Regions from separate parts of the Klenkia terrae genome, predicted to be linked through region 2. Evidence: riboswitches for the same ligand, from Rfam matches in the RefSeq annotation. Region 2 holds a riboswitch; each other region holds the start of a gene.
What was found. A riboswitch is a leader RNA that binds a small molecule or an ion and turns the genes downstream of it on or off. The one in region 2 is predicted to bind cyclic di-AMP.

Region 1: it holds a riboswitch for cyclic di-AMP, as region 2 does, so the genes downstream of both, UXQ13_RS17115 (C40 family peptidase) here and UXQ13_RS21310 (aggregation-promoting factor C-terminal-like domain-containing protein) in region 2, are expected to answer to the same signal.
Region 3: it holds a riboswitch for cyclic di-AMP, as region 2 does, so the genes downstream of both, UXQ13_RS08115 (M23 family metallopeptidase) here and UXQ13_RS21310 (aggregation-promoting factor C-terminal-like domain-containing protein) in region 2, are expected to answer to the same signal.

The regions. Positions count from the first base shown of each region.
Region 1 is NZ_JBAPLV010000020.1:46,313-50,580, forward strand. Features, by position in the region: gene UXQ13_RS17105 (serine hydrolase domain-containing protein) at 1-512, opposite strand, end outside; gene UXQ13_RS17110 (DUF3817 domain-containing protein) at 522-860, opposite strand; gene UXQ13_RS17115 (C40 family peptidase) at 1,011-2,093, opposite strand; cyclic di-AMP (ydaO/yuaA leader) riboswitch at 2,109-2,266, opposite strand; gene UXQ13_RS17120 (phytoene desaturase family protein) at 2,470-3,993, shown strand; gene UXQ13_RS17125 (DUF433 domain-containing protein) at 4,057-4,268, shown strand, end outside.
Region 2 is NZ_JBAPLV010000034.1:17,725-21,992, reverse strand. Features, by position in the region: gene UXQ13_RS21320 (YceI family protein) at 1-100, opposite strand, end outside; gene UXQ13_RS21315 (type 1 glutamine amidotransferase domain-containing protein) at 201-755, opposite strand; gene UXQ13_RS21310 (aggregation-promoting factor C-terminal-like domain-containing protein) at 792-1,619, opposite strand; cyclic di-AMP (ydaO/yuaA leader) riboswitch at 1,678-1,796, opposite strand; gene UXQ13_RS21305 (class I SAM-dependent methyltransferase) at 1,940-2,587, opposite strand; gene UXQ13_RS21300 (MFS transporter) at 2,584-3,882, opposite strand; gene UXQ13_RS21295 (polyamine aminopropyltransferase) at 3,940-4,268, shown strand, end outside.
Region 3 is NZ_JBAPLV010000007.1:1,107-5,374, forward strand. Features, by position in the region: gene UXQ13_RS08110 (cytochrome c oxidase assembly protein) at 1-1,932, shown strand; cyclic di-AMP (ydaO/yuaA leader) riboswitch at 2,052-2,190, shown strand; gene UXQ13_RS08115 (M23 family metallopeptidase) at 2,291-3,457, shown strand; gene UXQ13_RS08120 (arsenic resistance protein) at 4,026-4,268, opposite strand, start outside.

The DNA.
Region 1 (4,268 bases), on a different contig from region 2:
TCGGCGGTGACCGCCTCGACCCACGGCCGGCCGCGGTGCCGGGCGACCAGCTCGCCGAGCAGGCCGAAGCCGAGGTTGGAGTAGTGGAACCGGCGCGCGGCCCCGAGGACGACGTGCTCGGGGCCCAGCTGCAGGTCGGCCAGCGACCCGCCGGGCACCCGCTCCCACCAGCCGCCCGGGCTCTCGCTGGAGGCGCCGGCCAGGTGCGAGAGCAGCTGGCCCACGGTGCGGTTGCCCAGCGGGGTGCCGGGGACGTGCCGGTCCAGCGGGTCGTCCAGGCCCAGCCGGCCCTCGTCGCGCAGCCGCATCACGACCACCGCGGTGATGCTCTTGCTGATCGAGCCCAGCCGGTACTGCACGTCGATGTGCGGGTCGGCGACGTCCCCGCGCCCGGCCGACCAGGCCAGCCCGCCGTCCCGGACGACGCCGGCCACCAGGCTGGGCGCCCGGCCGTCGCGCTGCACCTGGGCGGTGCGGGCCAGCAGGGTGCGTGCGGTGGTGGGCTCGACCATCCCCGCAGGCTAGGTGGTGGTGACCGGTGCGCCCACCGGCAGCCGACCGTCGCGGACGGCCCGCCGCTCGAACCACACGGTCATGAACGGCGGCACCGAGGAGACCAGGGCCAGGACGACGGTCGGCAGGTCCCACCGCAGCACGCGCCAGGCGACCAGCGCGAGCACCACGTAGACCACGAACACCGCCCCGTGGATCGGCCCGGCGACCTGGACACCGACCTCCGACGTGCCCAGCACCCACTTCACGAACATGCCGGCCAGCAGCAGCGCCCAGCTCACCGCCTCGGCGAGGGCGACGACGCGGAAGGCACGGGCGACGGTCCGGGGTGCGAGGAGGGCGGCCACGACCTGTCCCAACGAGGCGGGCCCGGCCGGCGTCCCCGGGTGTGACGGACCCCGCACCAGACCCCCGCACCGGACCCCCGCACACGGCCCCGGACACGACGGAGCCCCGGTCACCGAGGTGACCGGGGCTCCGTGCTGCTGCGGGGTGGCTCAGCCGGCGAGGCGGCGGTACGCCGTGGGCGAGGAGCCCATCGCGTCGATGCTCGACACCTTGACCACGTCACCGGACGTCGGGGCGTGCACCATCATGCCGTTGCCGATGTAGATGCCGATGTGGCTGACCGGGGAGTAGAACGCCACCAGGTCACCAGGCTGCAGCTCGCCGCGGGAGACCGACTGCCCCATCACGGCCTGCGCCTTGCTCGAGTGCGGAGCGGCGATGCCGGCAGCGGCGTAGGCGTACTGCACCAGCCCCGAGCAGTCGAAGCTGTCGGGCCCGGCAGCGGCCCACACGTACGGGTCACCCACCTGGGCCAGTGCCGTGTCGACGGCGGTCTGCGCAGCCGCGGAGTTCGCGACCACGGAGCCCACCGGGCTGGTGGGGGCACTGCTGGAGCCACTGGAGCTGCTGGCGGCGGGCGCGGTGTCACCCGCGGCGGCGACGGCGGCGCGCTCGGCGGCGGTCAGCGCGTCGTACTGCGCCTGGTAGTCCGCGATCTGGGCGTTCAGGTCGGCCTGCTGCGCGGTGACCGCGTCCAGCTGGGCCTGGGCCTGCGCAGTGGTCTGCTCGGCCTGCTGCTGCGCGGCGGCGGCGGCCTCGTCGGCCTGCTGCGCCTCGCTGAGCACGTCGGTGTTGTGCTGGGAGAGCAGGTCCAGTGTCGCGGTCTGCTCGACGAACTCACCGGCCGAGGTGGAGGTGAGCAGCGCCTGCAGCGAGGTGAGCTGGCTGCCGCCCTGGTAGGCGGTGCGGGCGACGTCGGTGACCGAGCCGCGGGCGGCCTCGAGGGCGGCCTGGGCGGCCTGCGCGGTGGCGGCGGCCTGGTCGGCGGCGGCCTGGTCGGTGTCCAGCGCGACGCGGGCGTCGTTGAACTGCTCGGTGAGGACCTCGAGCTGCTGGCCCCGGTCGACGATCAGCTGCGCGGCCTCGGCCGAGGTCGTCGGCTCGGCGGTGTCGCCGGGGGCGGCCACGGCGGGGCTGGCGGTCAGCAGGACCCCGGCGGCGGCGAAGAGGGTGATGACGGCGCGGCGCCCGCGGAGGGCAGGGCGACGCGCGGACAAGCTGGTACTCGCCATGTGCGGCGGGTGGTCCCTTCTTCCAACGAGCCGCCTACCGAGTTAGCTGACGGATTCGGACGGGAAGTTCGCCCGGCACGTCGACCTGGGTGGTCGTCGTGCTTCACCCCAGTGCTGCGGTGGGTCCCCGGTCCACGTCCGCCCCGGTGGTGCTGGAGGGGCGGCTGTGGTTCGGCGGCGTCCGGCCGGTGCCACCAGGGAGAGGTGGCGGAACGATCCGTCCGGACGTGGCGACGGTAAGGGGGTTGCCGACTCGTGACAAGTGAGGCCCCCGCGATTGTGGACTTCTCCACGTCTGCGCCCGGAACACGCCATGAGCACGCTCACAACGCGTGAGCGGACGACTGCGACCCCGCCGGTCGGTCACCATGCCGGGATGCGCTTCGACGTGGTGGTGGTGGGCGGCGGTCACAACGGTCTGGTCGCGGCGGCGTACCTGGCCCGGGCCGGCCGGTCGGTGCTGGTCCTGGAGCGCCGGGCCGGCCTGGGCGGGGCGGCGGTGAGCGAGCAGGTCTTCCCCGGCGTCGACGTCCGGTTGTCGGCCTACTCCTACCTGGTCAGCCTGCTGCCCGACCGGGTCGTGGCCGACCTGGACCTCGACGTCCGGCTGGCCGACCGGGCGGTCAGCTCGGCCACCCTGCTCGGCGACCGTGCACCGGTCGTGGAGCGCGACCCCGGCCCGGTCACCGCGCAGTCGTTCCGCGACCTCACCGGGTCCGACGCCGAGTGGGCCGGCTGGCAGCGCTTCTACGACCGGCTGGCCACCCTGGCCGAGGACCTCTCCCCCACGCTGGTCGAGCCGTTGCCGACCACCGCCGAGCTGGAGCGTCGGCTGCGCGACCGGCAGCTGTACCGCGACCTGCTCGAGCGCCCGCTGGCCGACGTGGTCGCCGACCACCTGGACTCCGACGTCGCCCGCGGGATCGCGCTCACGGACGGGCTGATCGGCACCTCCGCCGACGTGCACGCCGCCGACGGGCTGGCCGGCCGCTGCTTCCTGTACCACCTGGTCGGCAACGGCACGGGCCTCTGGCGGGTGCCGGTCGGCGGCATGGGGGCGGTCAGCGGCGCGATGGCCGACGCCGCCCGCCGGGGCGGCGCCGAGCTCCGCACCCGGGCGACGGTGACCGCGGTCGAGACCCGCGACGACGGCGTCACGGTGCACTGGACCGACGACGACGGGACGACGCACGCGGTGGACGCCGGCCACGTGGTCGCCGGCTGCGCGCCGGCCGTGCTCGACGAGCTGACCGGGGCGGCGCCGGGCCCCCGGCCGGTGGGCGCCCAGCTCAAGGTGAACATGGTGCTGACCCGGCTGCCCCGCACCCGGTCGGGCCTGGACCCGGCGGTCGCGTTCGGCGGCACCTGCCACGTCGACGAGGCCGCCTCGCAGATCGACGCCGCCTGGGCGCAGTCCTCGGCCGGCCGGCTGCCCGACGTCATCCCGTTCGAGGTGTACTGCCACTCCCTCACCGACCCCTCGATCGTCGGGGACACCGGGCTGCACACGCTGACCCTGTTCGGGCTGCACACCCCGGCCGACCTGTTCACCGCCGACCCGGTCGGCACCCGCGAGGAGGCGGTCCGCCGTGTGGTGGCCCAGCTGGACGCCCAGCTCGAGGAGCCGCTGGCCGACTGCCTGGCCACCGACGGGGAGGGCCGCCCGTGCCTGCAGGCGTCATCCCCGCTGGACGTCGAGGCCTCGCTCGCCATGCCGGGCGGGCACATCTTCCACGGCGACCTGGCCTGGCCGGTGGCGACCGAGGCGCAGCCGGCGGGCACCTGGGGCGCGGCCACCGCCCACCCGCGCGTGGTGGCGGCGTCCAGCGGCGGCACGGTCCGCGGCGGTGCCGTCAGCGGCCTGGGCGGCTACGCGGCCGCCCGCCACCTGTTGGGGTGACCCACCGGACATCCCGTCCACAACCGTGACGCCCGCCGGGCTCAGGGATGGGATGATCCGGAGGTGACGGTGTCCATGCTCGACCGGGCCATCTACTCCTTCGGGGATGTGGACCGCCTCGTCGGCCTGCCCGCTGGCACCGCCCGTCGTTGGCTCGACGGGTACGAGCGCTCAGGGTCCCGCTACGAACCCGTTCTCCGCGAGCACTCCGACGGTTCGGCGGCCGTCACCTGGGGTGAGCTCGTCGAGGCCCGCCTGCTCGCCGAGTTCCGTTC
Region 2 (4,268 bases):
GCGCGAGGTCAACGGCGTACTCGCCGGACACGTCGGCCAGCGCCGTGGTGGCGTCGTCGAAATCGGTCTCGCCGGTCTGGCTGGCGCGGTGCTTGGCCACGGTGGACCGTCCTCCCAGGGGGTTGCAAACCCTGCAAGTCTGACGGGTGCACCTCGGTCGTGCACAGCCGGGGCCCGCGCGACCCCTGGTCAGCCGTCCGTCAGGCGCCGGCGAACAGCTCCACGGCGGCCCGCGAGAAGGCCGGGACGTCGTCGGGGTTCCGGCTGGTGACCAGGTTGCCGTCCCGGCAGACCTCCTCGTCGACCACCGTCGCGCCGCCCCGGCGGAGGTCGCCGCGGATGCTCGGGTAGGAGGTCAGCGTGCGGCCCTCCAGCACCCCGGCCTCCAGCAGCGTCCAGGGCGCGTGGCAGATCGCGGCCACCGGCTTGCCGGCGTCGAAGAACGCCGAGACGAAGGCCAGCGCGCCCTGGTCCTGCCGCAGGGTGTCGGGGTTGACCGCGCCGCCGGGCAGCAGCAGCCCGTCGTAGTCGGCCGCGGACACGTCGGCCACCAGGTGGTCGACCTGGTAGGTCGCCCCGGGGTGGATGTCGCCGTCCACGCCCTGCACGCGGCCGTCCTCGACCCCGTCGGGCACCGACAGCAGGTGCACGGTCGCCCCGGCGGCCTCGACGGCCTTGCGGGGCTCCTCGAGCTCGATCGACTCGACGCCCTTGGCGGCGAGCAGCGCGATGGTCTTGCCGGTGAGTTCAGCCATGGGGACCCGGTTCCCCGAGCCCCCGGGGGCGGAAACTCAGTACCAGCCGACGGCCTCCGACTGCGCCCAGCCGCCGCACGGCGAGCCGTAGCGCTCCTCCAGGTAGATCAGCCCGGCGTCGATCTGCCGGAACCCGTTGGAGGTCTTGGCGATCCCGGTGCCGGCCCAGGTGGAGTTCAGGAACTGCGGGATGCCGTAGGCGGTGGAGGTGGGGTTCTGCGCGTCGGGGTTCCAGCCCGACTCCCGGCCCCACAGGTTCTGCAGGCAGGAGAACTGGCTCGCGTCGCCGTCCAGCTGGGCGAGGGCGTAGTCGTGGAAGTCCGACGTGGTGGCGTTCTCCGCGGCGGCCTCGGCGTCGGCGGCGGCCTGCGCCTGGGCGGCGGCCGCGGCCTCGGCGGCGGCCTGCGCGGCCGCGGCGGCCTGCGCGTCGGCGGCGGCCTGGTCGGCGGCGGCCTGCACCTGGGCGGCGGTGGCCTCGTCGGTCTCGCGCTGCGCGCGGCTGGCGGCCAGCTCCTGCAGGTGCCCGGACAGCTCGGTGGCCGCCTCGGTGCTGTCGGCCGGTGCGGTGATGCCCAGCTGCTGGGCCACGCTGACGGCCTGCGCGGCGGGCTCGGTCGTGGTGTCGGCCTCGGCGGCGGGTCCACCGCCCACCAGGACGTTGACCAGGACGGCGCCGGCGGCGGCCGCGGCCAGGTACACCGCCGGACGGCGGACCGGGGCCAGGCGGTGGCGTCCGCGGGCGACGGCGGCGACCGTCTCCTCGGCGGAGCGGACCACCTCGAACTCGGCGGTGATGGTGCCGACGCGGAGGAGGGGCTGCTGGCCGTCGCGGCCGGCGGGTCGTGCGGAATGGCGTGCGCTCATGCGGGCGGGGCTGGTCCTCGTCTTCCGGGTGCACGGACCACGTCGGTCGGTGCTGCCGCCTACCGGGTTAGCTGACGGATTCGGGCAGGAAGACGCCCTACCGCTCGGCCCGCGGGAGCGGGTCGGGCGGATTCACCCCAGTGCTGCGGTGGGTCCCCGATTCACCTGGTGCCGTGGGCTGCGCTGCCCCGACGGTGACTCAGCGGCGTCCGGTGCGGTCTCCCGGGGAGGGAGGTGCGGCCGACCGGACAAGCCCACGTTACGAGTCCGTGACAGAAGAACACAAGCGGCGGGGTCGAGTTCCACAGGTGTTGTTCGGCTCAGGGCAGTCGCCACACCGTGGTGCGGCGCGCGACGTCCACCCCGGAGTCGGGGACGTCGTACCCGGCGACCTCCCGCAACCCGTCGGGCAGCTGGGACCGGCCGGGGTCGCCGACCAGGACGGCGGCCCCCCGCGCCCAGGCGGTGAACAGCCACGGCCGGACCCGGTCGGCCATCCGCAGGTCGTAGAACACATCGCCGGCCAGCACCACGTCCACCTCCGGCAGGTCGTCGTCCAGCACGTCGCCCACCGGCTCGACCACCGCGACGCCGTTGGCGGCTGCGTTGAGCGGCATCACCGCCAGCGCGTACGGGTCCACGTCGCTGGCCAGCACCCGCTCCGCACCGGCCAGGGCGGCCGCGATCGCGACCAGGCCGCTGCCGGCGCCCAGGTCCAGCACCGTGCGCCCGGCGACCAGCCCGGGGGTGTCCAGCACGTACCGGGCCAGCCCCTGCCCGCCGACCCAGGCGGCCGCCCAGAACGGCGAGGCCTCCCCCGGGCCCGGGACGCCGTCCACCCGGCCCTGGTCCTCCATGGCCTGCCACAGGACGGCGACGTCGTCGGCCAGGTGCAGCGCCACCTCGGGCACCAGCGGCGGGCGCACCAGCCGGGTGTGCCGCGCGAAGAACCCGGCGGGCACGCTCACCGGCGCCGCATGCGGCTGGCCATCGCGGTGTACAGCGGGGTGAGGACGACGCCGTCCCCGGCCAGGCGGTCGCGCAGCCGCCGGCGGTGGGTGAGCACCCCGGCCAGCCCGATCGCCCAGAACAGGTACTGGACGGCGAAGGCGGCCTTGAACGAGCCCAGGTCGTAGTCGGTGGAGGCGCCCGGGGTGAGCGCGTCGAGCACCGCCCCGACGGCCAGGACGGTCAGCAGCGAGGCGACGAACCCGCCGATGTTCACCACACCGGTGGCGCTGCCCAGCCGGTGCACCGGGTTCCAGGTGCGGGCGTAGTCGAAGCCGATCATCGAGCCCGGCCCGTTGGTGGCCAGCACGACGACCAGCACCACGAGCAGCCAGAGCGGGGCCCGGCCCGGCCACAGCAGGACGACGGTCCAGGCGGTGATGGTGGCCCCGGAGATGCCGAACACCAGGGCCGACCGGCGCAGCGGCCAGCGCCCGCACAGGGCGCCCAGCAGCGGGCCGACGCCCATGCCCACCACGACCAGCAGGGTGAGCAGCCCGGCCGCGGTGCCGGCGGACAGCCCCTGGCCCAGCACCAGGAACGGGTAGCCCCACAGCAGCGCGAACACGGTGCCGGAGAACTGGGTGACCAGGTGGGTGTACAGCCCGATCCGGGTGCCCGACTCGTGCCAGGCGCCGGCCACGTTCTCCCGGATCTCGGCCCAGCCGGCCACCGGCGCCACCGGGGTGCCGGGCGGGGCGTCCTTGAGCGCGGCGACCACCAGGACGACGACCAGCACCCCCAGCGCCGCGGCGCCGGTGAAGGTCGCCGTCCAGGAGGTGTGGTGCAGGGCGAGGACCAGCGGGTAGGCCGCCGCGATCTGGCCCACCTGGCCGAGGATGCCGGTGAGCTGGGTGATCACCGGGACGGTGGGCCCGGAGAACCACAGCGTGACCACCCGCAGCACGCTGATGAACGTCATCGCGTCCCCGGCCCCCACCAGCACCCGGGCGGCGATCGCGGTCGGCACGTCGGTGGCGTGGGCCAGCAGCAGCTGCCCGGCGGCCATGGTCAGCGCTCCGGCGGCGACCATCGTGCGGGAGCCGAAGCGGTCCAGGGCGATGCCGACCGGCACCTGCAACCCGGCGTAGACGGCCAGCTGCAGGACCAGGAACAGGCTGACCGCGGACGCCCCGGCGGAGAACCGCTCCTGGGCGTCGACGGCGGCCACGCCCAGCGAGGCGCGCTGGAAGACCGCGACCGCGTAGGCGAGCAGCCCGACCACCCAGACGACGTAGGCGCGGCGGGAGTTCACGCCTCACGATGACACCACTCGTCGACACGGCATTCCCGCCCCGGCAGGATCGACCCGGTGCGGGAGGAACTGGGACGGGTCAGCGGGCCGCACGGCGAGGTCGCGCTGTGGCGCCGGACCGACGACGACGGCGCGGTCGTGACCGAGCTCGTGGTGGACGGCGTGTTCGCGATGGACGACGTGGACACCTCCACCGAGCGCGCGCTGGCCACCGAGGCGCTGGCCCGGGTGGACGGCGCCGAGCTGGCCGTGCTGGTCGGCGGGCTCGGCCTGGGCTGGACCACCGCGGCGGTGCTGCGCTCCCCCGGGGTGGCCGAGGTGGTCGTGGTGGAGCTCGAGGACGCCCTGCTGGGCTGGGCCGCCGACGGGCTGCTGCCGGGGCTGCG
Region 3 (4,268 bases), on a different contig from region 2:
GTGCTCCTGGCCGCGGCTGCGGTGCTGGGCGTCGGTGTCACCCTGCTGCTCCTGGCGTCGTCCGGGTCGCTCTCGTCGGTCGCGCTGCCCGGTCTGTCGACTGCCTCGGCCGCCGTGACGTGGGCCATCCCCGCCGTCAAGGTCATCGCCGACCTGGCCGCGGTGGCGACCGTCGGTTGCCTGCTCGCTGCAGCCTTGCTGGCCCCCGGCCATCGGCGGATGAGCGTGGCCGGTCACCGATGGACCCGGATGTCGGCGTGGCCGGCCGCACTGTGGGCGGTGAGCGCGGCTGCCTCGGCCCCGGTGCAGCTCGCAGACTTCCTGGGTACCGACCTGCAGGTCGTCAGCGGCCGAGGACTGTGGTCCTTCCTGACCACCATCCCCCAGGGACAAGCCCAGGCACTCGTCGCGGTCCTCACCGCGGCGGTGGCGATCGGGGCCCGCAGAGTGCTGACCACCGGCGGGAGCCTGGCGCTGCTGCTGCTGGCGTTGCTGGCCGGCCTCCCGCCGGTGTTCACCGGACACGCGGCCGGATCAGGCAGTCACCAAGCCGCGGTCTCCGGCCTTGCCCTGCACGTCATCGGGGTCCTGGCCTGGGCCGGGGGGGTCCTCGCCCTCCTGTTGATCCGCCGAGTGCCCGCAGGCACCCTGCAGGCCGCGGCCACCCGGTTCAGCGCGGCCGCGCCGTTCCTGGTCGCCCTGATCGCGGTCAGCGGGGTCCTCACCGCCTCGACCCGGCTGTCGGGCCCGTCCGATCTCACCGGGACCGACTACGGCCGCCAAGTCCTGGCCAAGACCGTGGCACTGATCGTGCTCGGGGTCATCGGGTGGGAACACCGACGTCGCACCCTCCCGGCGCTGGCGGACGGCAAGCCAACAGCGTTCCGGCGGCTGGCCGCAGGTGAAGTGCTCGGCTTCGCGACCACGATCGGGGTCGCGGTCTCCCTGTCGCGCACCCCCACCCCGCGGCCCACCGACCAGCCAGGGCAGGAAGAAGGCAGCAGCTTCGACACCCTCGGTTTCGCCCTCCCCCCGGACCCAGGTCGCGGACGGTGGTGGCCCCAGCTGTGGGAGCCCTACCCCGACCCGCTGTTCCCGCTCCTGGTCGCAGCCGCCGTCGTGACCTACCTGTGGGCGGTCCGGCACCGCATCCGTCACGGTGCGCCCTGGCCGGTGCGGCGCACCGTCAGCTTCCTCGCCGCCGCCGCGGTGCTGCTGCTGGCCACCACCAGCGGGCTGGCCCGCTACGCGCAGGTCTGGATGCCCGCGCACGTGGCGCAGTACTCCCTGCTGGCCCTGCTCGGGCCGGCCCTGCTGGTCCTGGCCGGACCGGGGAGGTTGCTCACCGAGCATCTCGGCGCCCCAGCGCACACCTCGACGCCCCGGGGCGATGACCACCGCGGCCCTGCTGAATGGGTGGAGGCGCTCACCGGCAGCCAGGTCGCCCAGGCCCTCCGCCGGCCTGGCCCGGCCCTGGTGGTGTTCGCCGTCGTGGTCTACCTGGGAGCGGCCGGGCCGGTCCTGGAGCTGACGCTGCGGTCCCACGGCGCCCACGTGGTATCGGTCCTGATCACCACCGCCGCGGGAGTCGTCCTCGTTCGATCCTGGCTCGACTCCGGACTGCGCCGTGCGGTTCGGGTGCGCGGCGTCCTGACCTGGGCCGTCGTCCACCTGGCGGCCTCGACCGCCTTGCTGCTGTGGCCCGGTGTCCTCGCACCGTCCTGGTGGGCCGAGATCGACCCCGCGTGGCGAGGCCCAGAGCTCGGCGATCAACGGGCAGCTGCGGTCCTGGCCCTCCTCGGTGGACTGGGCGCTGCACTCGCCGCGATCGCCCTGGCGCGGCGGGCGGGAGCGCCCCGGCCCCCGGCGGCCCCGGGTGCCCGACCGGCCGCCGACCGGCTGGAGCGTGCCGACGGAGACCAGTTGCCCTGACCCCGGCCGCGGCCCGCGCCCGGTCTTCCCCCGACGGGCGAGATCGCACCGTGACGTCTACTAGATGAGGTAGTAGCTTGTGTGGGGTCTGCGTGGGCCGCGCACCCTTCCTGGGTCCCCGGGCAGACCCGCCGAACCACCGGCCACGCGGCCGGCGGACCGGGGACCCACGAGTTCCTGGGGTGAATCTGCGCTCGCAGTAGGGCTCCTTCCGGCCCGAACCCGTCAGCTAACTCGGTAGGCGGGATGGAAGAACGGAGCCCGCCCCACTGTGGCGACCCTGCGCGACAACCCACTGCGGTACCGGTTGAACCCCCTCGGCACCGGCGCCCGTCTGCTGAGCACGAGACGGTCCCCGATGACCGCAGCGACCATCGGGACGGTGTTCGCGCTGACCCTCGTGGCCGGTCCGGGCCATGCGTCAGCGGCGCCACCGGACCCCTCGGGCAGTACCTCCCAGTCCTCGTCGGCCGTCCCTGCCCCGCCAGAGGAGGAGACCGCCCTCGAGGAGGCAGCACGACTGCAGAGCCTGGTCGATGCAGCTCAGGCCGAGGTGGACCAGGCGACCGTCGAAGCCGAAGCCACCGTCGAGCTCACCCGCCTGGCGACCCTCGAGCTGGACGCGGCCAACGCCGCGGCCACCGCCGCTGCTGCCGCGGTCCAGGCCGCCCAGGCCCGGACCGGTCAAGCCCAGACCGAGGTGGCCGCGGCCGGCCGCGCCGCCTTCATGGGCTCGGGGGACCTGGCGCAGGCCGGCCTGCTCCTGCAGGCCGATGACCCCGACGACCTGCTGTCCCGCGCCACCACCCTCGCGGTGCTGGCCGACCACCGCGCCGAGGACCTCGACGCACTCGAGCAGGTGCAGGACCAACAGGAAGCCGCTGACCTCACCGCCCGGCAGGCGGTGCAGCGACAGCAGGACGCGCTGGCTGCAGCGCAGGCGGCCGATGCCCAAGCCGCCGCCCAGCTGGACTCTGCCCAGCAGAGCTACACCCGGGCCGCCGGCGAGCTCGACACGCTGCAGCAGCAACTCCAGGCCGCGCAGATCGACGCCCTGACCGAGCAGGGCATCGATGACCCCGCGGCCGTCGTGGCCGCGCAGCAGGCCGCCGTCGCAGGCTCCGGCGGCGATCTGGTCGCCGGCCGCGTGACGTCCTGCTACGGGCCCCGCGGGGGCACCAACCACAACGGCATCGACATCGCCGCACCGATCGGCACACCCATCTACGCCCCGGACGGGGGCGTCGTCCTGGACGCCGGCCCCGCCAACGGTTTCGGCCTGGCGGTCTACATCCAGCATCCCGACGGCACCATCACCGTCTACGGGCACATCAACCAGTTCTTCGTCACCGCAGGCGAAGCCGTCCAGGCCGGAGACCTGATCGCCGAGGTCGGCAACCGCGGGCAGTCCACCGGCCCGCACCTGCACATCGAGACCCACGTGGGTGGCCTGTACGCCACCAGGACCGACCCGTCGCCCTGGCTCGCCCAGCGCGGGATCACGCTGGGTGGCCGCTGTGGATGACCGGGCGTCGAACGGCTGACGCCGGCTGCCGTGCTCGGACTCACGGTGGCCACCCCGACGGCTCGGGGGTCCACGCCCCTGGCCGGCCTGGCCAGCGTGCTGCCGGCCGTGGTCTCGACCTGGTCGACCCGCGGCCGCCCACAGCGCTGCACATGTGAGGTGGACGTCATGGGCCACGACCACAGCCACGCACCAGCCCCTCGGGGCCACGCGGTCTCGCCCGGCCACCGGCGCCGCCTGGTGATGGTCCTGGCCACCACCGTCACGGTCTCACGCGCTGTCCGCCCAGTCGTCGTGGAGGAAGCAGTGCTGGCCGACAGCCACGGAGGACGAGTGCTCGACGCCTGGGGTGGGTGTCTGGGGGAGCACGTCGACACGGAGCACTGCACCTCCCGGCTCGAGTCCTCGGTGCACCGCGCCCACGAGGCCCCCGTCCACGACCGAGGACGACGACGACAACCCGGCCCGATCGGTCCTGCCCGGGGGCCGGGGCGAGCTGGTCGATCCAGTGGTCAGTGACGATCGGCGATCCGCCGGGCTCCTCCGGTCGCCCGACGCCCACGCCGGGTCAGGTCCCCGGTCTCTCGCGCACCGCATGCGGCACCAGTGCCGGGACCAGGCGCACCAGGACCACCATGCCGATCAGCTCGACCAGGGTCTGGGTGACGACGACGACCGGCGCCAGCGCCAGTTCTGGTGGCAGAGCCAGAGCCAGCGGCAAGACGACCAGGGAGTTGCGGGTCGCTCCGCTGAACACCACTGCGCGCCGGGACGCCACGTCCAGGCCGAACGACGTGCCCACGAACCACCC